One region of the Bradyrhizobium sp. NBAIM08 genome, then DNA from elsewhere that is predicted to be linked to it. Evidence: riboswitches for the same ligand, from Rfam matches in the RefSeq annotation. Region 1 holds a riboswitch; each other region holds the start of a gene.
The links. Region 1 has a riboswitch for cobalamin ahead of I6F37_RS37655 (ribonucleoside-diphosphate reductase subunit alpha). Riboswitches for the same ligand answer to the same signal wherever they lie in the genome.

Region 1 (7,619 bases):
TCGATTGCTCTCGGGCGAGAGGCGATCCTGGCCGGGTACACGGTGCAGTTCACCACGGCAAAGACGCTGGTCGCGGGCCTCGCCAAGGCGCACGGCGAGCGGCATCTGGACGAAAAAGTGCTCGCGCTGTCGAAGCCAAAGCTACTAATCGTCGACGAACTCGACTACCTGCCCCTGAACCCGACGCTGCGCATCTGTTCTTCCGGCTGGTCAGTCGCCGTTACGAAACCGGCGCCATGCTGATCACGTCGAACCGCAGCGTTGCCGAATGGGGCACCGTGTTTGCCGATCCCGTGGTAGCCACCGCGATCCTCGACCGGCTCCTGCACCACAGCCACGTGCTGACGATCCGCGGCGACAGCTACCGACTCCGCGCCAAGAGCTCATCAAACCGCCGACCGCCGGTGACGGCCGTCCGGTCGGCTCCGCCTCCCTCCGTCCCGTCACCGGCGGAAGCGACCATCAAACGTCCGATGGTGGGGCAGTTCTTCATGACGAAAAGGGGGCAGTTCCGGATGGCGTTCGACAGACTATGCTCAAGGTTGAACCCGGGCCAACTCAGCATCAAGGGCGGATAGATCCCTACCCATTCTGGGGAGGTCTTCGCTACATTGCCTTCTGATATGCTGCCCCGACTACAGTTTTCCAAGACAGAACGAAACAACATGACTCACCACGTGGATCTCGGACCTGGTGTGGCAAGCATACCAGCGCCAAGAAATCTTCCAAACCGTTCCGATCAGGGAGTGAGTTGGAACAAGACCTATGAAGCCATCAACGCTTGTGGCCAAAAACCTCTTTTACGAGAATTACTCGCGCAACTACGCCAGCCTGCTGTCTTTCCCACTATGGCAAGGATCGCGGCGGATACAACTGACCTGGGCGTCAAGTTCGACGACGGCACGACAGCAACGTTTTCGCTCGATAGAGCTAACGCCGTTGTGCGAGCGATCGACACGCCTGACGATCAATCAAGGCACGAAAGCTCTCGCGCGATCCCAAGTTGCGTTGTTTAGTAGGTCGACGGCGGCAGCGTCGTGGTATCCAGTCGCGTTGCCTTGATCCGACAATCGCGAATCGCGGCGATGATGCGCCGAGAGTTGTTGGACACAAGAACATCAAGGAGCGCGGACAGCATGCGATAATTGGAAAGCCGCTGTACTACGCATATGAGTCTCGCAGACGAAAGCTCTCTCTGCCGGTGACCGCGGACACGACGTTGGCAATGGAGGTTTCGCACTTAGCATGTGTTTTGACCAAGAAACTTACGAGAACCGCTCAATACGAGACGAGGTGATGATTCCCTGCCTAGTCTGGACCTCGACGCGCGACACTTGGCTAGCTGTTTGCTCGTGCCGGAGCCCGGTTCAGGCAGCCATCGCCCGATGTTCGCCATGCCCTGACTTCTTCGCACTTGCAATCTCAAAGGCGTCCTCATGTCATTCCCTTCGCGGACGGTTGCAGGCTGCCGAACCGTGTCGACCTTGAGAACGTCGGAGCTTCCTTTGGGAAGGGCGGGGCGGGTTCCAGATAGGGCGTGGAAGCGCAGAAGCTCGCCAGGAATATGTAGATCCAAGCATTGCCGACCAAGGAGCCTTCGTCCGAAGTGGCCGTCAACGTCAGCCGTCTGAGACAGGCGGAGATCTCGGAAGGGAAACCAAATGCACCCGGCGGGTCCCCGTCGGTGCATCCATTCCGCTCACCGTCAGACGCGTCGATGCCATGCTCCTCCTTGGAAGGCCAATGCCAAAACAGAGCCCCGAAAACGGCATCATGACAGAGGAATCAGATATCAGATCTGCGAACGCAAACATTCGTGCAAGCACTGTCTGGACCATTGTGCTCGGCTTTGCCGCGGATCCGTTGATGCGTTGGAGTTGGCCTGACCCAGGGCAATACCTTAGGAGCATGCCTCAGTTCATTGACGCCTGTGGGGGCCGAGCATTTGCACATGGCACAGCCTACGTCGCGGGAGAGATTCGTGGCGCGGCCCTGTGGCTGCCTCCCAACGTGCAGCAAGATGAGGAGGCATTGGATGCAATCATGGCGCTATCCCTGCGCCCGGAGATTACCGAGGATATGGCACACTTGCGGCGGAGAATGGCCGAACATCGTCCCCACGAGCCACATTGGTATCTGCCACTCATTGCCGTCGATCCGAACTGGGTCGGAAAAGGGCTTGGCACGTTGCTGATGAACTACGCCCTTCAACGATGCGATGAGGACGGCATTGTTGCCTACCTCGAAAGCTCGAACCCTGAAAACATTCCCTTTTACCAACGTCACGGCTTCAAGGTCGTTGGTGAGATACAACACGGTTCTTCGCCGCCGCTCACGCCAATGTTGCGAACGGCTTCATTCCCACCCAGCAAGGCCGCGCCGCCGGATCGGCTCGTCACCCAGACTCAAGCATAGCTCATCCCGTTAGGATTGATTGCCAATAACCTGACATGACCGCGTTCGGTCAGGACGGCTTATGTTCGCGGCCAGACAACTGAGCACGTGAGGCGGCTCGCCCGGCCTGCGAAAAGCATACGAATCGCCTCTTCGGCAAAGTTGGCACGTCTGATGTGAGAGCTGGCGGGGTCAAATCCACTAAGCGTGGGACATTGCCACGGGCGGCTGCATCGATTGCGGTCGGGCTCCAGACAATTTTTGATCTAAGGGCCACAGAAAGCGATGAATGGCGAGACGCGTATGGCTACCGAAACCCGATCCGGCCCAACTCAATTCGCGGACCGCGAACCGATCGATGCCAACATTCAGGATGTCCAGGGTTGCTGTTCCCCTGTTGGAGAATTTGCGACGCCACTTCCAAAGGCTTGAGCACATCTTGGCCGATCGCAGGCGCTCGGTCGTCGAGCGCACCTTTGCGTGGCTCGGCAGATGTCGGCATCTCTGCAAAGACTTCGAAGGTTCCGCCGCTACCGAGCTCGCCTGGCCGCTCGTCGCCCATCTGAGGCTCCTAACTCGCCGATTGGCCAGGCCTTGAGACATCTATGCTTTTTGAGTGAGGCTCTCAGGACAGGCGCTCGGCGAATTTCGAACCTCGACCTCGGGGCTGCTCCAACTGGTTAACTTGACTGTGCCGTCTTGACGAGTCTGGGCAACGGCTTCTATATGTGGTGTCGTCGTGGTTTTCAATTCGCCTATATGGTGGCACGGAGTTAAGGGGAACCCATTGTGCCGGCAGCGGCTATTCCGAGGCATTAGCGCGACAGCGCTGGGAAGACCCGCGAGCCAGGAAACCTACCGCGACAGAACCCATGTCCTCGGGCGGGGTGCCCGGTGGGTCGCTTGCAGCCGGGGACATTGGCCGGGTCTCCTCGCAAGTCGTCCGCACGGTCCCAGCCCCCAAATATCACGGGGTTGCCGATGTCGGCGTCTTACGATTTCGATCAGTATGGTCATCTCATTGAGCTGCCGAGTGTGCGGCAGCCCTCAGCGCAGGCAAAGGTCTTGTGCAGCCCCCCAGCATTGCCGGCTCCCCTGCCGAGGCCCCCCGCGCGATCGCCAACTCCGTCTGACCTTTCGCTCGATCGGTCGCGCGACGACCTGCTGACCTCGTTTGGTAGGCTGACGCTGACCGACCGCTATCTGCTCGCCGGCGAAGGCCTCCAGGACATGTTCGCCCGAGTGTCTTGCGCCTTCGCGGACAATGTTGCGCATGCCCAACGTCTATATGATGCGATGTCTCGGCTGTGGTTCATGCCGGCCACACCGGTGCTCTCCAACGGCGGCACGACGCGCGGCCTTCCGATCTCGTGCTTCCTTAACTCAGTGTCGGACTCGCTCGAAGGCATCGTCGGCACCTGGAACGAGAACGTCTGGCTTGCTTCCAATGGCGGCGGCATCGGCACCTACTGGGGTAATGTTCGCTCAATCGGCGAGAAGGCGAGGGGCGGCGTCACCTCGGGCATCATCCCGTTCATCCACGTCACGGACGGCCTCACGCTGGCGATCAGCCAGGGCTCGTTGCGGCGCGGCTCGGCGGCGGTCTATCTCGATATCCACCATCCCGAGATCGAGGAGTTCCTCGAGATCCGCAAGGCGTCTGGTGACTTCAACCGCAAGAGCCTCAACCTACATCACGGCATCAACGTCACCGACGAGTTCATGTGTGCCGTGGGCGCCGGCACCGCATTCGCTCTGCGCAGCCCGAAGACTAACGAGGTCGTCCGCGAGATCGATGCCCGCCAGCTGTGGCAACGCATCCTTGAGAACCGGCTGCAGACCGGCGAGCCTTATCTCTTGTTCATCGACACCGTGAACCGTGCGCTCCCCAAGCACCAGCGCGAGCTCGGCCTCAAGGTCTCGACCTCCAACCTGTGCAGCGAGATTACCCTGTCGACCGGCATCGATCATCGCGGCGAGGAGCGCACCGCGGTGTGCTGCCTGTCGTCGCTCAACCTCGAGACCTGGGACCAGTGGAATGAGGAGCCCGGCTTCATCGAGGACGTCATGCGCTTCCTAGACAACGTGCTCACGCACTTCATCACGGTGGCGCCGGACGGAATGAAGCGTGCCCGCTACGCCGCCCTGCGCGAGCGCTCCGTTGGCCTCGGCGTCATGGGCTTCCACTCGTTTCTCCAGGCCAAGGGCATTCCAATGCAGGGTACCCTGGCCAAGTCATTCAATCTGAACATGTTCCGAAAACTTCGTCGCGAAGCCGATGCGGCATCCGTGGCGCTCGCTCGCGAGCGTGGCCCGTGCCCGGATGCCCTGGAACGCGGCGTGATGGCGCGCTTCAGCCACAAGATCGCAATCGCGCCGACCGCCTCGATCAGCATCATCTGCGGCGGCACCAGCGCCTGCACTGAGCCGATCCCGGCCAACATCTACACCCACAAGACGCTATCCGGCGCCATCTCGGTGCGCAATCCGCACCTCGCTAAGGTGCTGGCCGCGAAAGGCGCCGACACCTCGGCGACCTGGGAGTCGATCATCGCGCACGACGGATCGGTCGCCCATCTCGACGTCCTGTCGGAGCACGAGAAAGCGATCTTTCGCACCGCCTTCGAGATCGACCAGCGCTGGATCGTCGAGCTTGCCGCCGACCGCGCCGCGTTGATTTGCCAGAGCCAGTCGATCAACCTCTATCTGCCGGCCGACGTCGATAAGTGGGACCTCCACATGCTGCACTGGACGGCGTGGAAGCGTGGGGTGAAGAGCCTCTACTACTGTCGATCAAAGTCGATCTCGCGCGCGGCGTTCGCCGGCAAGATTGCCGGGGATGCAACGCCGACGCAGCAGCCGGCGCGGCAGCGCACCGACTATGAGGAGTGCCTCGCATGTCAGTGATCGATCTATCGCGCGCCGATCCGCGCACGTTGATCGGCAAGGGACGCGTCGGCCTCCTTGACTCGACCGGCAGCTACGACGTCGATCGCTATGCCTGGGCTTACGAGTTCTGGAAGCGCCAGCAGCAGACCCACTGGATGGGCGAGGAGGTGCCGCTCGGCGCCGACCTCAACGACTGGGCTTCGGACCGCGTCACCGACAGCGAGCGCGCGCTGCTCACCCAGATCTTCCGTTTCTTCACTCAGTCGGACATCGAGGTCGGCGACAACTATTTCAAGCGGTACATTCCGCTCTTCCAGCCACTCACCGTCCAGATGATGATGGCCGCTTTCACTAACATGGAGACGGTTCATATCGACGCCTATGCCCTGCTGCTCAAGACGCTCGGTATGCCTAAGACCGAGTTCGAGGCATTCCGCGGCTATGCGCAGATGCGCGCCAAGGCGGACTACATGCACGAGTTCGGCGTCGACAGCGTGGCGGATGTCGCCCGTACCCTGGCGATGTTCGGCGCCTTCACCGAAGGCATGGCCTTGTTCGCCAGCTTCGCCATGCTGCTGAACTTCCCACGCCACAACAAGATGAACGGCATGGGACAGATCGTAAGCTGGTCAGTGCGCGACGAGAGTCTCCACTGCGAGGGCATCATCAAGCTATTTCACGAATGGCACCGCGAAACCGGCGCGGTGACGCGCCCCGTCCGCGACGACATTGTCGACGTAGCCAAGACCATGGTGAAGCTGGAGGAGAACTTCGTCGAGCTCGCCTTCGGCCTTGGCAAGATCGAGGGCATGCTGCCTGAGCATATCCACGCCTACGTCCGCTACGTCGCCGACTGGCGACTGGCCCAACTCCGGATTGCCCCGGTCTTCGGCTTCTTCGAGGCGAAGGAGGGCGGGTTCACCCAGCTCAAGGCGCATCCGCTGCCGTGGCTCGTCGAGATTCTCAATGGCGTCGAGCACGCCAATTTCTTCGAGCAGCGCGCCACGGAGTACTCCAAGGCGGCGAGCCGCGGCAGCTGGGACGGCGAAGACGGGGTGTGGGCGACTTTCGGCCGTATCTAGCCCATTTTATTCATGCTAGCGGCATTGACAGCGGCAGGCGCCGGTAGTCGTCGCCGTCACCCGCCAGCATGACAAAGGCATAGAACCGGACCTCCTCATCGTGGCGTCTTGATTGCAGCGCGACAAAACCGGACACACAGATGGTTTGTTGGGTTAAGCCGGTACATGCGCTCCATTGCTGATGGCGGCTAGGGTTTACAGTATTTCCGCAGGTCGGTGAGGTGGGTCTCATGAAGTAAATCAGCGCAACACGGCTACGCCCTTGAGCAGACGAATGTTCTCGATGATCGCCACGGCCGCCCCCCTCGTAGGGCTAGAGGGGATTACTATCACGCAATCGGAAGTTGTAAAGAGGGCAACCCTGTCAAAGGGGGGCATCTTCATTGCAGCCCGGTCGGATCAGGCAAACCGATTTGTTCTTCATCCCCCTTCGCGCTTGATTTCGTCGCCGACCCACTGACGGTCTTCCTCGGCCGTGGCTTCGCGGAGGTGATCTACTACGAGCAGACGCTGGCAATGCGGCTCGGATGACAGCCGCGTTTCTGTCCTAGCACAAGAGTTCCGCTTCAGCGCTGCCGATCCACCTCTGGAGATTTTGCATCCGCTCTCCGAGGCGCTCCCAATTGATCCGCGCCAGCGGGGGTTCGGCAGGCTGATCGGGCGCAGAGATCGGCAGCGACGATGACGCAAGCCATCACGTCGTCGACGTTATGTCCCACCCTCGCACGAGCGCCGCTTCGACCGCTCGTCGGCCTTTCGTCCGAGGTGGCCAGTGCGGCCGACCGGAACGATTGTAATCGATGACCTGTGTCTCCCTAAGCGAGGGCCGGGTTAACTACGACGGTCGACAAAACTATTTTTTGCCTCATCATTCTCCGACGGCCGGAAAGCCGACGGTGATGCAGGTGGAGGCACGGGGCCGGGAAATCGGCGCAGCCAGCCACTAAGCGGCTGGCGTTCGACCACGGCAGCACGCTTGAGTTCGCCGCGATCTTCGCCGTGGCGCTGCGTCATAACCAGATCAGCCAGATTCCTTTGAACCACGCCTAACCAGCTCGAGCCGATGTACCGACAAGAAGCCGATAGCGCCATTGATGCGAGTCCCTGTTGCCAAGGTTTCTATGCCGCGATGCGGCTCAGATATTGGTGCGAACCCGCGCCATTTTGGCGAAGATCGATCAATAGGTCGTGGCGATCACGCCACCCCACCGGTAGTTCACACGGACCAAGCCGATATCGACGTCCTGACCGATA
Region 2 (7,619 bases), on a different contig from region 1:
TCTTACGCGCTTGAAGTGGATGGCCGACTCAGAGCTGAATTCGCAACCAAAGACGGCGCCAGGGCAGGTGGAGCAGAACTAAAGAAGCGCTTTCCCATGCTTCAAATCCGGATCTACGATGCGCAGACGAATGCGTGCGAGGAAATCTAGCGGGCGACTCAGTCCGGTCTTCGATGCCTCGCGCACGGCTCCGGCTCCTCGTTGGGGGCACTCGAAGGACCGGTGGTCAAGCCGGGGCCGCTAACACTGCCCCATTACCCTATTAACCGGTTTCGTCGCAGCAGTCGATCCCGCGTGCCACCTCGGCCTCGGAATGGTCACGCTCTTGCGGGTGCCAGTCAGTCGCGCGATGCGCGGTTCGCACGCCGGATCGGGCTTGGGCCCGAGGCATCTGCAGGCCCAGTCCCGTGAAGAATGGCATGGAGAGCTGGTTCTCTCGCAAATGGTGTCCTTCCACTGCGTGGGGTGCGCCGAGGTCAAGCCGCCTCTCGCAAGGCGGCACGCGCCGCTGAGCTCGACTCCTCGCAGAAAGAATCGGAGGTAATCGTGCTGCCCCATTTTCTCGATGGCCGGCTGAAGGCCGCGGGAAAGCTCGCGACTGTTCAAGGTGTAAACACCGGAGAGTTTAGAGCTGATAGTCTTGCCGTTGCTCTGAGGCGTTCGGCCCTGCAGGAGCTACGGCGCGATCTTGCTCTGCGCGATCATTTACCGAGGCCTTTAGCTCCCTTCTAATCCTCCCGTTCCTTTGGCTCCATGCGAGCGAACCAGGAGCCAGGAGGAAAAGCCGCGATACGCTTGGCAAAGGAGGATTGCGGCTCCCAATCTTGTCCTTCGCTCTTCTCGAAAGTGATGACCCCGTTGTATGTAAAATAGCGGGGCCCTGGGATATTACAGTTCACCACAAGCAAAACGCGCCACAGATCACCTTTCTCGGTCGGCTTGTCATTCTGCTTCGGCAAGTAGTCCACTCCAACAGGATCAACGATAGTGCAGCTGCCCTGCCGCAGAAGATCACCGAGCCGACCTTGCATGGTCGTCACAAAGTTGAAGTTGGCCGGGTCATGCAGAAAGCCAAGATTTGCGTCCCTTTCGCCATCCTTGACTTCACTGGCGATCAACGAGAGCGCGAAGGCGCGCCAGCCCAATTCCATTGGCTTCGCATAGGTCGACGCAAGTTCAATCGTCCCGTCGAGCGCGACCTTCCAGGTGATAACGTACTCTTCGTCTGATTTATCATCCCGGTGCCTGGTCCAAGAAACAAAAACATATTCATTTTGGTCAAGTTCAGCGACGCCCCACATCCGAGGGACGAACTGTGCCACCTTCGAGACGTTGGAGATAACTTGTTCTATTGTCTCACCGTCTTGCGCTCGCCACGTTGACTTGACTCTTTCGACAAGGGGGCTGTCGTTAGCGCGAACAGTGTTGCTCGTCGCAGCCAGCCCGGCCAGGCAGATCAGGGATCGACCGAGCCAAAGCCATAGCGCGCGTCTTCCTGACGTTTTCTTCATAACCGTCGGCCTATCCGGTCTCATCCACACGTCATTCCAGAGCAGGCAACCTTCAACCTGTTATGCGCGAGCGCAAGAAGTTAGCGGCGACGCGACGGGGCGACCACTGGTTTTCCCGTGCGAGCAGGCGCTCCCCTCTATGTCACGCGCCGCTAACTTCACTGCCACCGACAGCCTCAATTTGCTGTGCTGGACATGCCCAGCAGGAGGACTGGGCAGGCAGAGGACGTGCATTCTTCGTGCCAGATAATAGACGGCAATTCGCACCGGTTTTGTGTCCTCTTTGTCGACTTTCCGACTGGCGCATGTCTCGATGTTTCCGTTCAACCTCTCCAGCACGGCTTATGCATCCCCGTCACGCACCGGATGTTCGACGGCACAGCGGAACGCCTCGGTGCCAAGTTCCTGATGAGAAGTGGCAGCACGTTTGCCGTCATTGAACCGTGTGGTTCGGTTATCGTTGCCGGAATGTGGGCTTTTGATCGCTGCCATGCCTTCGGGCACTTTCGGCCAAGGGGCCATGGCGCGTTTGGCGCTCCTTTCGCGACGTCCGGCGCTCCGGAAGTCGAGAACAGCCTCAGTCAGGCGCGCTTTGTACTCGATGGCGAACGACGGCAAGCCGATCTTCGCCGAGCATTTGGGGTGTGGCTGGCACCGCAAATCAAACGTGCTGCCCGGGTAAGTTGTAAGTTGCTGGCTTAGCCAGGTGTCTTGGCCTATTCAACACTGATCCTGTTGGTCGAGAAGGTGGCTGGATGGCGCGCGTGCTCGAAAAACCGCTGGGAAGCTGGGACTGGCGACAAATGCGTTCTGCTCGAGGCAGCGGCCCCGACCGCGCAAGCCGCATTTGTCCTTTCCACCGATCTGGCGTGCAACCCGCGGGCAACTGCGATGCTCATTGCGGTATCGCTGATTGGAGAGCACTGCTACATCATCTCAATGCTAGAGATGCACGGTCATTCGCGTAGCAGATGTCGCAGCATCAGCTTGAGACATGATCTGAGAGGTTGACGGAAGACTGCTCTTGCCGATAATCCAAGTCGTCGAGGTTCTCCGGTTTCCATTTGATCCGGAGCTAAGAGGGAAGCCGGTGAAAATGCCGGCGCTGCCCCCGCAACTGTGAGCGGCGAGCCGCTGTCCAACGACGTCACTGAAGCCTGCGCGGCTTCGGGAAGGCCGGACAGCAGCGATGACCTGCGAGCCAGGAGACCTGCCCCGACACTATATTCGTCCACGGGCGGGGTGTCCCGGTGGTGCGCCAAGCAGCCGTCGCACCGCGACTTCCCCTGCCTGCGTCCGCCATGGCCTTTGCCCCCAACATGGGTTAACGCTATGTCTCTTCTCTCCCTCCCTGTTGCCACGCTCGGAACGCCACGCATCGGTCCAAGGCGCGAGCTCAAAGTCGCTCTAGAAAGCTACTGGGCCGGAAAAAGCAGCGAACAGCAGCTGCTCGAGGACGCAGCTGGCCTGCGTGCCGCGAATTGGGCCCGTCAGAAATCTATCGGCGTCACGGTCATTCCATCGAACGATTTCTCGCTGTATGACCAGGTGCTCGACACAAGTGTCATGGTTGGCGCCATCCCGGAGATCTACGCCTCGAAAGCCGAATCCGTTTCGCTCAAGACATACTTCGCCATGGCCCGCGGTTCACAATGCGACGACCAGGAAGCGAGTTGCGGTCACGGACCGCGCGGATTTGGCGCACCCGCGCAGGAGATGACCAAGTGGTTCGACACCAACTATCACTATATGGTCCCCGAGTTTCACAGGGGACAGACTTTCAGGCTATGCTCTCGCAAGCCGATCGAGGAGTATGAGGAAGCCAAGGCCCTTGGCTTTCAGACCCGCCCCGTCCTGATCGGGCCGGTCACATTCCTAAAGCTCGGCAAGAGTCCCGATCCCACGTTCCAGCCACTCTCACTGCTGGATGAACTGATACCGCCCTATATCGAGGTTATGCAGGAATTGGCCAAACGTGGGGCAAATTGGGTTCAGTTCGACGAGCCCAGCCTAGTTCTTGATCTGGATGAGGGGACGCGAAAATCTTTGCGACATGCCTATGACCGGCTCGCCAAGGAGGGGCCGGCGATCAAGCTCATGGTTGCCAGCTATTTCGGCGACCTCGGCGACAATCTGGACACCGCCTTGAGCCTGCCAGTTGCCGGGCTGCACCTCGATCTGGTTCGAGCGCCACAGTTGTTGCACCAGATCATCGCTGGCGGCCGAAGTGATCTCGTCATGTCGCTCGGTGTCGTCGACGGTCGGAATGTATGGCGGTCGAATTTGTCGTCGCTGCGCCAGCGGCTCGAACCCGCGATTGCGAAGCTCGGCAAGGATCGTGTACAGATCGCCCCATCCTGCTCGCTGCTTCATGTGCCGGTCGATGTTGAACTCGAGACCGGCCTCGCTTCCGACGTCAAGAGCTGGCTTGCTTTCTCGGTCCAGAAGATGCGGGAGCTTGCGATCCTAGCGCGTGCACTCGCAGGCGACCAGAATGTTGCGTTAGCTCTTGCCGAGTCGGAAGGTGCCGCGACTGTCCGCCGGACTTCGCCGAAAATCCGTGATGCCAATGTCGCTGTCCGGATGAGAGCGATCGACCAGACCATGTGTCGGCGCGCGAGCCCATTTGCCCGTCGGGCCGAGATCCAAAGCAATCGATTCGGACTACCGGCTTTTCCTACCACGACGATCGGATCATTTCCGCAGACCACAGAGATCCGGAATGCCCGTGCGGCGCATGCGCGAGGTGCGATAAGCGACGAGCAATACGACAAGTTCCTCAAGGAGGAGACTGCGCGCGCCGTACGTTGGCAGGAGGACATCGGTCTTGACGTCCTCGTGCACGGCGAGTTTGAGCGCAATGACATGGTGCAGTACTTCGGCGAGCAACTCGCCGGCTTCGTATTTACCAAGAGCGGATGGGTGCAGTCCTACGGCTCGCGCTGCGTCAGGCCACCGATCCTGTTTGGCGATGTAGCACGGCCGAAGCCTATCACCGTGGACTGGTGGCGCTACGCGCAATCACTAACAAGGAAGCCGATGAAAGCGATGTTGACCGGACCGGTGACGATCTTGAACTGGTCCTTTGTTCGGGATGATATTCCCAGAAGCGAGGTCTGCCGCCAGATTGCGCTCGCGATCCGAGACGAAGTCCGCGATCTCGAGAATGCTGGTGCGACCATGATCCAGATCGACGAAGCTGCAGTCCGCGAAGGATTGCCGTTGCGTCGATCGGAGTGGGCGGCTTATCTCGACTGGGCCGTCGATTGCTTCCGCATCTGTTCATCGGGCGTCGCCGATCAAACGCAAATTCATACGCATATGTGCTACTCGGAGTTCAACGACATCATTGGTGCGATCGCTGCAATGGACGCGGATGTCATCTCGATCGAGACATCGCGCTCGAAAATGGAACTACTCGACGCGTTCAGGAACTACGAATATCCAAATCAGATCGGGCCGGGCGTGTACGACATCCACTCTCCACGCGTTCCCGAGACGAGCGAAATGAAGGAGCTGATGGTGTTGGCTCGGACGCGGCTGCAGGATTCGCAGCTCTGGATCAATCCAGACTGCGGCCTGAAGACGCGCAAATGGGAGGAGGTTCGGCCAGCGCTAGCGAACATGGTCACTGCCGCCCGCGAACTGCGCGCTGCATTCGATCCGCGAGGCCGTTGATCCGGGCTTCGGTCTCTTTTCGACAAAGCTGATCCGCTTGTGGTCATTTGCGCGGGAGCCTTAGGAACATAAAAAATGCCCCGCCCCGCTTAGCGGGCCGGGCGAAAGTCTGGGAGGAGCGAAGCTGACGCATTCGCGCGGACTTCCATCGGCGAAGCCGCCAGTTCGATCACGGCGAGGACATTCGCCGAAAATCTGAGCCGAGTTGAAGCACAAGATCAGCGTAGCTCAATTATGCCGTGGTATGCGACCGTATAGCCTGAGAGTTAGAATCTACACCAAGGTTTGTCGCTCATGAGCACGTCGGCACGATTACGACAGCAGCGAGGGGGCATGCCGGGCGGTCGCCGCAGGACAGCAAACTCGGTGCGCTTTCCTGCCTGGAGCCTTATGTTCGATCAGGGCGACGTAAGCCCGGCTCCATGGATCTCGCAAGCTTATCCAATGCATAAGCGGTTGCTAAATTTGAACCTTGCTTAAGGCAGTCCTTGGTCGACCGGTTCCACCCGATAGTCGGGTTTCGGCTTGGGCGCTGAGGAGCACCCTATCGGCACCGCGGCATCATCAAGCTCGTGACACCCTCCGCATGGTCCGCTCATAGATCTCAAACAGAGGTTTCTGGACCTGATTACGGAGTGTCGCCGATGCCTATGGCCGCTCCAAGGCCAATGGGAGGGCATGCTGCACGCCGCATACACGTATGTAGGATCGCGTGAAGCGGTCACGCGTCAGGAACGAGCATCATTTACGATGCGGATCCCCATAGGTTGTTGAAATCCAATTGCGCCAGAACTGGTCGTGGCGATCCACGTCCAGCGCCTTGCTGTTGGTGCTGAACGTACCCGGGACTGGCAGTGCCTCGCATTCGCGTGCAGTGAGTAGGACCGGCTGCGGCCGGATGTCTCAGAGCGTATGGGGCGGGGCTCAAGGAGTGGGTGCTTCGCCGCACCCGCGCGGCGGCAATCGTCCGTCCTCATCGGTCGGCGGACACGAGAGGCGTCCGTTTCGCGCGATATCACTGCGCAACTGACAGACCTGCGAGGTTTACATTGTGGTGCCGGAACCAGAGCTCAGCTAGGCTCCGCCATGCTGTTTGCGCCGGTGGTCGAGGAAGCGATCACGTTGCGCAGAAGCCATTTTGGGGGGGGGCGGCAGCCTACGTGCCCGCGAGCACCCCCATTTTCTTTCGACAGAATGAGCATGAGGTCCACTTCCTGCTGTCAAACGGCCGCGTCAATACGGCCCGTCCGTCTCGGCGCTGTGTCACGGATTGCCGGCCTTGGCGGACGACAACGCGACCGAGCTCCGTTCGGCCTCAGCTTCTTGCTCCAATTGCAGAATATGCGCTCTTAGCGCATCGGAAGTCGCTGCCGCTGTCTCGCTGAACAGCGGATCTCCATCATTGGTGAGGGCGGAAGCGATTTCGGTCCAATCCTTAGCCGAGAGAGCCTTCAGAGCGGCGGGAAAGAAATCTCGTTCTTCCCACATCATGTGGTGCCGCTCGCGTACTATAAAGTCGCGTATGATATTGCCGACGTCTTGCCGAAAGAGGTCACGATCCGCGAGGATAGCGTCAATAGCTCGCGCGAAGTGGTGCAAACGGTCGACGACTTCCTGGTGTTCAAGCGCGAGATCGCCGACGATTGCAGCTGCCTCCGGATCGCGAGACTTGAGCTTGAAAAAAATCAAGTCTTCCTGTGGATGATGGTACACCTCGGGGTAAACCTCGAAATAGCTGATAATCGCGCGAATGACCTCATAATCGGGCCGGATCCCCTTCTCAAAAATCTCCAATTCGCGTTGAAGAGCGACCAGAAGAAGATCAATGTTGCGATGCTCTCGAAGCAGAAGATCGATGATCATTGCGGTGTTCCTGGAGGCACAATCTAGGCTGGAAGCGATTTCTGCCATTTGCAAGACTGCCCAAGCCGAATTCGGTGTCCTTCGCGGGGCTGCGATTTGTCCGCGCCATTCGACGCAAAAAGTAGCGCGCTTCAATTTGAGCTGGCGTAAATCAACTTAGCTGAAGTGTTGCACAAAGCTCCTGGGCAGTCCGTCGTTACGCAGCACGACCGCACAGCGCACGAAACCACCTGATAGAGGTATTGGGCTGCCTGGTCTTCGCGGTAGATCTCGCTATTGGGAGTGAGACGCTTCGGTCTCGGAATTATGCCAAATGGTTCACGACGATGAGGTCGCCCACGCAAGACGCTGGTCGGATGGCGTCTCGTCTCGCTAGAACTGGCGGCCTGGGCGTGCATGGCGGACCCTATCTTACCAACGTCGATTCGACGCAGATTGGCTGCTCCTGACGAATTGGAAATTTGGATGTTTTCCCTAGGTAGAAGCCCCTAAGTATTTACACGTAAGTCCATGAGCGGGGCGTGTATGGGGCGACGCGGTCACTTGGTTGCTCAAACATGCTCAAAT
Region 3 (7,619 bases), on a different contig from region 1:
GCGCGCGCGCCGTCGCCGCCGGAATTGCGGGCGACGATCCAGGCGATGCCGCGCGTGTGCAGCATCTCCAACTCGCCGTCGAGGGTGAAGGGGCCACGCGATACGATCACATCGGCCGCGAAGGGCAGCGATGCTTCGGGCGGATCGACGAAACGCAGCGTGTAGGCATGTTGCGGCTTGGCCGCGAACGGCGCGATGTGCTGACGGCCGATGGCGAGGAACACGTTTGTCGGCACCTCGGGCAGGGCCGCAACGGCGGCGTTGACGTCGGCGACCTCGATCCAGTTGTCGCCGGACACCCTGGTCCAGGGCGCGCGCTCCAGCGCGATCAGCGGCGCATTGGTGTCCGCGCAGGCCTCGACCGCATGACGGCTCATTTCGGCAGCGAACGGATGCGTCGCGTCGATGACATGCGTGATGCCTTCGCGGAGGATGTAGTCGGCCAGCCCGCTCACGCCGCCAAACCCGCCGATGCGCGTCGGCAGCGGCTGATCGGCGGGCGCGCGGGTGCGGCCGCCATAGGAATAGACGGCATCGATGCCGGCGCGCGCGATCTCCGCTGCGAGCAGGCTCGCATCGGCCGTTCCGCCCAGAATGAGGGCGCGAATCATGAATGAGCCCTGGCTGACCATCATCGGTATCGGCGAAGATGGCCTTGCCGGGCTGTCGGAGGCAAGCCGAAAGGCGCTTGCCAGGGCCGAAACCGTGTTCGGCGGCGAGCGTCATCTTGCGCTTGCCGACATTGGCAGCCGCGGTCGTCCATGGCCGGTGCCGTTCGATGCGAATGTTGTGCTGAGCTGCCGCGGTCGGCCGACAGTGGTGCTCGCCTCCGGCGATCCGTTCTGGCATGGCGCCGGCGCGAGCCTCGCCGAGAAGCTCGGCAGCGGTGAGTGGATCGCGCACCCCGCGCCGTCGACCTTTTCGCTCGCCGCCGCGCGGCTGGGCTGGCGTCTGGAGTCCACCATTTGCCTCGCCCTGCACGCTGCCCCGTTCGAACGTCTGGTTCCTTATCTTGCGCACGGTGCGCGCATCATTTGCCTGGTACGCGATGGCAAGGCCGGCAGCGATCTTGCGAAATGGCTGACGGAACGCGGCTGGGGCTCCTCGACATTCTGGACTCTCGCCGCGCTCGGTGGGCCGCGCGAAAGTGTCCAGGAGTATCACGCCAGGGATTGTTCTGGTGATCTCACTGGAAACCCAGTGGCAGTAGCCGTGGAGGCGAGGGGCGCACATGGCATTGCTCGCAGCTCGGGCCTGCCGGACGACGTCTTCGTTCACGACGGCCAGATCACCAAGCGGCCGGTGCGTGCGCTTGCGCTCTCGGCGCTGGCGCCGCGTGCCGGCGAGCGGCTGTGGGATATCGGCGCAGGTTCAGGCTCGATCTCCGTGGAGTGGGCGCTGTGTGGTGGGACGGCGAGTGCAGTCGAAGCGCGCGAGGATCGCGCCGCGAACATCCGCAAGAATGCAGCCGCCTTCGGTCTGGCACATCGGATCACAGTCGTCACGGGCAGGGCACCGGAAGCTCTTGCCGGGTTGGAAGCGGCGGATGCCGTCTTCATTGGCGGTGGTCTCGACGAAGTGTTATTTGATGCGATCTGGCCGCGGTTCTCGCCGGGTGCGCGGCTCGTGGCGCATGCTGTGACGCTGGAGACGGAAGCTCTGCTCGGCGAGCTGCATCGGCGTCACGGCGGCGAACTGATGCGGGCCGAAATTTCTCATGCCGCCCCGCTCGGCCGCTATCGGTCGTGGGAGGCAGCACGCCCCGTGGTGCAGTGGAGTGTGGTGCGATGAAGGTCGCCGGACTCGGCTTCAAGCGCGATGTGACGCTGGCTTCGCTGCGTGAAGCGCTGCTCGCTGCGGGCGGTGCGGAAGGGCTTGCGGCGATGGCAACCGTCAGCGATAAGGCCGATACCGAGGCGCTGAAGCAGCTCGCACGCGAATGCGGCGTGCCGATCAGGGCCGTTCCGGTCGCGACACTGGCCGGCATCGACACGCCCACGCAATCGAAGCTCGTCGCGGAGAAATTTGGCACCGGATCTGTAGCCGAGGCTGCTGCGCTCGCGGTCGCCGGTCCGCGCGCGCGGTTGATTGCAGCACGGGTTGTCTCGCAGGATCGCACCGCGACCGCGGCGATCGCCGAAGGAGACGGCACATGACGGTGCATTTCATCGGCGCAGGGCCGGGCGCACCCGATCTGCTGACGTTGCGCGGCCGCGATCTGATCGCGGCCAGTCCGGTTTGTCTCTATGCCGGCTCGCTGGTGCCGGAGGGCGTGCTGGCGCATTGCCCGCCCGGCGCACGTATCGTCAACACCGCGCCAATGTCGCTCGACCAGATCATCGCCGAGATCGCAGGCGCGCATGCGGCAGGCCTGGATGTCGCGCGGCTGCATTCCGGCGATCTCTCAATCTGGTCGGCGATGGGCGAGCAGCTCCGCCGTTTGCGGGCGCTCGGGATTCCCTACTCGGTGACACCCGGCGTTCCCTCGTTCTCGGCTGCCGCGGCCGCGCTGGAGGCTGAGCTGACGCTGCCCGGTCTTGCTCAGACGGTCGTGCTGACGCGCACGCCGGGCCGTGCCAGCGCGATGCCCGAGGGCGAGAAGCTCGCCGCGTTCGCTGCGACCGGCGCGGTGCTCGCGATCCACCTGTCGATCCATCTGCTCGACCAGGTCGTCGCCGAGCTGACGCCGCATTACGGCGCGGATTGCCCGGTCGCGATCGTCTGGCGCGCGAGCTGGCCGGAGCAGCGCATCGTGCGTGCGACGCTCGCAACGCTCGATGCGTTCGTGGGTGGCGAGATGGAGCGCACGGCGCTGATCCTGGTCGGCAAGACGCTTGGCGCTGCCGATTTTGACGAGAGCCGTCTCTATGCCGCCGATTACGACCGCCGCTACCGGCCGGTCGGTGCCGAGCCGCGCTTTCCGGAGGCGTCGTGATGCCGGCGAGCCTCGTCATCTCCGCGCCGGCCTCCGGCGTCGGCAAGACCACGCTGACGCTGGCGCTCGCCCGCGCCTGGCGCAAGCGCGGCCTGAACGTGCAGTGCTTCAAGAGCGGCCCCGACTATATCGATCCCGCCTTCCACGCCGCGGCCACGGGACGCGCCTCGGTCAACGTCGACAGCTGGGCGATGGATCGCGGCACCATCGCGCATCTCGTCAGCCGTGGCGGCAATGCAGATGTCGTTCTCGCCGAGGGATCGATGGGCCTGTTCGACGGTGTCGCCGCGCGCGGTGTCTCCGGCACCGGAGCGACCGCTGATATCGCGGAGATGCTGGGCTGGCCAGTGGTTCTGGTGATCGATCCCTCCGGCCAGGCGCAGACTGCGGCAGCGATCGCCGCCGGCCTTCGCGATTACCGCGCCGGCGTGCGCCTTGGCGGCGTCGTGCTCAATCGCGTCGCCAGCCCCCGCCATGAGGATCTGGTGCGGCGCGCGCTGAACGAGGCCGGCATCAAAGTGTTCGGCGCGCTGCCGCGCCATGCCGAGATCAGCCTGCCGAAGCGGCATCTCGGTCTCGTGCAGGCCGAGGAGCAGGCCGAGATCGGCAAGCTGATCGACGAGGCCGCGCGCTTTGTCGCCGAGCACGTCGATCTCGATGCGGTGCTCCACTCGGCAGGCCAATGGTCGCCGCAAGCTGCGGCGAACGGATTGAACGTGACGCCGCCCGGCCAGCGCATCGCGCTGGCGCGCGATGCGGCGTTCTCCTTCTTCTATCCGCATATGCTGGAAGCTTGGCGCGCCGCGGGCGCCGAGATCGTGCCGTTCTCGCCGCTGGCCAACGAAGCACCCGATGCGAGCGCCGACGTGTGCTGGCTGCCCGGCGGCTATCCCGAGCTGCATGCGGCAAAGCTCGCGGCCAATGCGCGCTTTCGCAGCGGCTTGCGCGTTTTCGCCGAGACCCGGCCGGTGCATGGTGAATGCGGAGGCTATATGGTGCTGGGCGCAGGCCTCACCGACGCCGACGGTATCAGCCATGAGATGGCGGGGCTGCTTGGCCTCGAGACCAGCTTTGCCAAGCGCCGCATGCATCTCGGCTATCGTCTTGCTGAACTGGCTGCGCCGATGCCGGGGCATCAGCCTGGCGCGCGCCTGCGCGGCCACGAGTTCCACTATTCGACGATCCTCGCCCAGCCCGATACGCCGCTCGCGGTCGTGCACGATGCCACCGGCGCGGTCATTGCCGAAACCGGCTCGCGCCGTGGCCATGCCACCGGCACGTTCTTCCATCTGATCGCGGAGGACCGGTGAGCGGTTTTGTCTCTTTCGTTTCCGCCGGTCCGGGCGATCCCGAACTCCTCACGGTGAAGGGCGCCACGCGGCTGCGCGAGGCCGACGTCGTGCTTTATGACGATCTTGCCTCCGGCGCGATCCTCGATCTCGCACGGCCCGGCGCCAATCTCGTTGCGGTGGGAAAGCGGGCCGGGCGTCCTTCGACCAAGCAGCACCACGTCAACCGTCTCCTGGTCGACTATGCCGCAACCGGCGCGCGCGTGGTGCGGCTCAAGTCCGGCGATGCCGGCATTTTCGGCCGGCTGGAGGAGGAGATCGAGACGCTGCGCGAGGCCGGCATCGGCTACGAGATCGTTCCCGGCGTCACCTCCGCCTGTGTCGCCGCCGCCCAGGCCGGCATTCCCCTGACCCGCCGGTATACCTCCCGCCGGGTGCAGTTCATCACCGGCGCTGACGTCACGGGCGAGCTGCCGCCCAATCTGAATTGGGCGGCACTGGCCGACCCCGAGGCCACGACCGTGGTCTATATGGGCCGGCGCACCTTTCCGGCGCTTGCCGCAAAATTGATCGCGCACGGCCTCGCTCCCAGCACTCCGGCGCTGTTCGCCGAATCTCTCGGGCGTCCCGACGAACGGCTGGTCCGCACCACGATTGCCGAGCTCGCCGAGCAGCTCGGGCGCGGCGGCGCCGCTTCCACTGCGGCCGTCATCCTGTTCGGCGCGCTGGCGGGAGAATATCCGGCATGACGGCTCCGGCAGCGGTTCGCCCCTTGACGCCCGCGATACGAAAGGGGCACACAAGAGCGGCATGGTGCTCGACGCGGCGCAAAGCGCCGGAGCATAATCGGGAATGGGGATGGGCGGACCCAGTTGCGGCGCCCAAAACCCCAGCCGCCCCCGCGACTGTAAGCGGTGAGGGCCTCCGAACCGCCACTGGACCGCAAGGTCCGGGAAGGCCGGAGAACCCAGTGAACCGCGAGCCAGGAGACCGGCCGTGCACGTATTGAGGCCAAGGCCGTCGGGTGTGACGGCGGAAAGGAATTGAGCCATGCATATCGAACCCGGGATCGTGACGGGCGCCAAGCTCGTGTTGAGTTACGCAACCGGCATCGCCGCAGGCGGCGTTGCCTTGAAGCTCGCGGTCGAGACCATGCGCGAGCAGGGCGCCGGCTCGTTCGCGGCGCGGACACTGGCCACCACCGCTCTCGTCTTCGTCTTCTTCGAGATCCTGCCGCACTTTCCGGTTGGGGTATCAGAGGTGCACTTCATCCTCGGCTCGACCTTGTTCCTGCTCTTTGGTGCTGCGCCCGCCGCCTTCGGCCTTGCATTTGGCCTGCTGCTTCAGGGCATGCTGCTGGAGCCAGTCGATCTGCCGCAATACGGCATGAACGTCACCACGCTTCTGGTGCCGCTGTTCGCGATCCAGGCGATCGCCAAGCGGATCATTGCCCGCAACACCGCCTATGTCGATTTGAAGTACGGTCAGGCGCTGGCGCTTTCGACGACCTACCAGGCCGGCGTGATCGCATGGGTGGCGTTCTGGGCGCTCTATGGCTCCGGCTTTGCGATGAGCAATCTCGCCAGCGTCGGGACGTTCGCTGCCGCTTATGCGCTGGTGATCGTGATCGAACCGCTCGCCGATCTCGCGGTGCTGGCGCTGGCGAAGTCGCTGCGCGGCGTCACCGCGCCCGGCCTCGTCACCCCGCGCCTGCACAACGCGGCGTAAGAGATCAGCGATGGGCGGCCGGTGTGGCCGCCCATCGCGCTCGCGATGCTAACGCTCTCTCTGATCGGCATCGGTTGCGGCGATCCCGCGCAGCTCACGCGCGCCGCCGTTGACGCCATCAACGCCGCCGATCTCATCCTGATCCCGCGCAAGGGGACTACGAAATCCGATCTCGCCGATCTCAGGCGAACGATCTGCGCCGCTGTGCTCACCAACAAAACGACGCGCATCGCCGAATTCGATCTTCCCGTGCGCGATGCGACCGAGGCGGACTACCGCAAGGGCGTCGACGATTGGCACGATGCGGTGGCCGCGATTTGGTCGCAGACGATCGCTGGGCATCTCGAAGATGAGGGCAAGGTCGCGCTGCTGATCTGGGGCGATCCTTCGCTCTATGATTCTTCGCTGCGCATTGCGCGGCGGCTCGATCCATTGCCGACAATCGAGGTCGTGCCTGGGATCACCTCGATCCAGGCGCTGTGCGCGGCGCATGCGCTGCCGCTCAACGACATCGGCGAGCCGTTTCTGGTCACGACGGGGCGGCGCTTGCGCGAAGGCGGCTGGCCGCAGGGCGTCGATACCGTCGTCGTGATGCTCGATGGCGGCACGGCGTTCCAATCGCTGGATCCAGAAGGCCTGCAGATCTGGTGGGGTGCCTATCTCGGCATGCCCGATCAGATCATCATGTCCGGCGCGCTGGCTGAACTGGGCGCGCGCATTGCCGCCGTGCGGCAGGACGCACGCGAACGGCACGGCTGGATCATGGACAGCTACATCATCAAACGCAGGCGTTGAGCAGCATGCTTCCCGAATGGGTTACCCAGAACTGCCCCGAGGTCTCCGCTGTTCATCGCGAGGCGGCCATTGCGCGGCAGGCGCAACTGACGAAGCCGACCGGCGCGCTCGGCCGGCTCGAGCAGCTCGCAATCGAGCTTGCGGGCCTGCAGGCCACCGAGCAGCCGCGCGCCGCGCGGGTGCCGATCATCATCTTCGCCGGCGACCACGGCATCGTCGCGCAGGGCGTGTCGGCCTATCCGCAAGCCGTCACCATCGCGATGATGGCGAATTTTGCTGCCGGTGGCGCCGCGATCTCGGTGCTGGCGCGCGAGCTGGGTTCGAGCCTCGAGGTGGTCGACGCCGGCACGCTGGCCGAGGCGCAGATCGCGGGAATCGTCACCGACAAGCCGCGCAGCGGCACCCGCGATTTCAGTGTCGAGGCCGCGCTCACGCCGGCGGAATTGGCCTTCGCCTTCGAGGCCGGGCAGCGCGCGGTGGTGCGCGCCGAGGCCGGCCGGCCTGATCTCTTGATCTTCGGCGAGATGGGGATCGGCAACACCACGACCTCAGCAGCGATTGCTGCGAGCCTGCTCGGTGTGAGTGCCGACGAGATCGCGGGCAGCGGCACCGGCGTCGATGCGTCGGGCCGCGCGCACAAGGTGCGGGTGATCGATGCGGCGATCGCGCATCACGGCGTTGCGGGGGCGTCACCCGAAAAAATCCTGTGCGCGGTCGGCGGCCTCGAGATCGCGGCGATCTCGGGCGCGATCATCACGGCCGCGCAACGCCGCATCCCCGTGTTGATCGACGGCTTTATCGTCTCGGTGGCGGCGCTGACGGCGGTGCGCCTCAACCCGTCCTGCCAGCCGTTCCTGTTGCCCTCGCATCAA

Region 2: linked by a shared signal. The riboswitch ahead of metE (5-methyltetrahydropteroyltriglutamate--homocysteine S-methyltransferase) and the one ahead of I6F37_RS37655 (ribonucleoside-diphosphate reductase subunit alpha) in region 1 are both predicted to bind cobalamin.
Region 3: linked by a shared signal. The riboswitch ahead of I6F37_RS32225 (energy-coupling factor ABC transporter permease) and the one ahead of I6F37_RS37655 (ribonucleoside-diphosphate reductase subunit alpha) in region 1 are both predicted to bind cobalamin.

Annotation. Positions count from the first base shown of each region.
Region 1 is NZ_JADYVR010000026.1:31,731-39,349, reverse strand. Features, by position in the region: partial or broken gene I6F37_RS37670 (ATP-binding protein) at 1-374, shown strand, start outside; gene I6F37_RS37665 (N-acetyltransferase) at 1,774-2,415, shown strand; partial or broken gene I6F37_RS37660 (IS5/IS1182 family transposase) at 2,846-2,992, shown strand; cobalamin riboswitch at 3,118-3,272, shown strand; gene I6F37_RS37655 (ribonucleoside-diphosphate reductase subunit alpha) at 3,376-5,301, shown strand; gene I6F37_RS37650 (ribonucleotide-diphosphate reductase subunit beta) at 5,292-6,365, shown strand; gene I6F37_RS37645 (outer membrane protein) at 7,544-7,619, opposite strand, start outside.
Region 2 is NZ_JADYVR010000016.1:77,423-85,041, forward strand. Features, by position in the region: gene I6F37_RS34290 (nodulate formation efficiency C protein) at 729-1,511, opposite strand; gene I6F37_RS34295 (hypothetical protein) at 1,854-2,129, opposite strand; cobalamin riboswitch at 2,541-2,744, shown strand; gene metE (5-methyltetrahydropteroyltriglutamate--homocysteine S-methyltransferase) at 2,844-5,189, shown strand; gene I6F37_RS34305 (hemerythrin domain-containing protein) at 6,453-7,052, opposite strand.
Region 3 is NZ_JADYVR010000013.1:109,842-117,460, forward strand. Features, by position in the region: gene I6F37_RS32195 (cobalt-precorrin-6A reductase) at 1-611, opposite strand, end outside; gene I6F37_RS32200 (bifunctional cobalt-precorrin-7 (C(5))-methyltransferase/cobalt-precorrin-6B (C(15))-methyltransferase) at 610-1,791, shown strand; gene I6F37_RS32205 (cobalamin biosynthesis protein) at 1,788-2,156, shown strand; gene cobM (precorrin-4 C(11)-methyltransferase) at 2,153-2,935, shown strand; gene I6F37_RS32215 (cobyrinate a,c-diamide synthase) at 2,935-4,245, shown strand; gene cobA (uroporphyrinogen-III C-methyltransferase) at 4,242-4,973, shown strand; cobalamin riboswitch at 5,019-5,238, shown strand; gene I6F37_RS32225 (energy-coupling factor ABC transporter permease) at 5,275-5,952, shown strand; gene cobF (precorrin-6A synthase (deacetylating)) at 5,998-6,747, shown strand; gene cobT (nicotinate-nucleotide--dimethylbenzimidazole phosphoribosyltransferase) at 6,753-7,619, shown strand, end outside.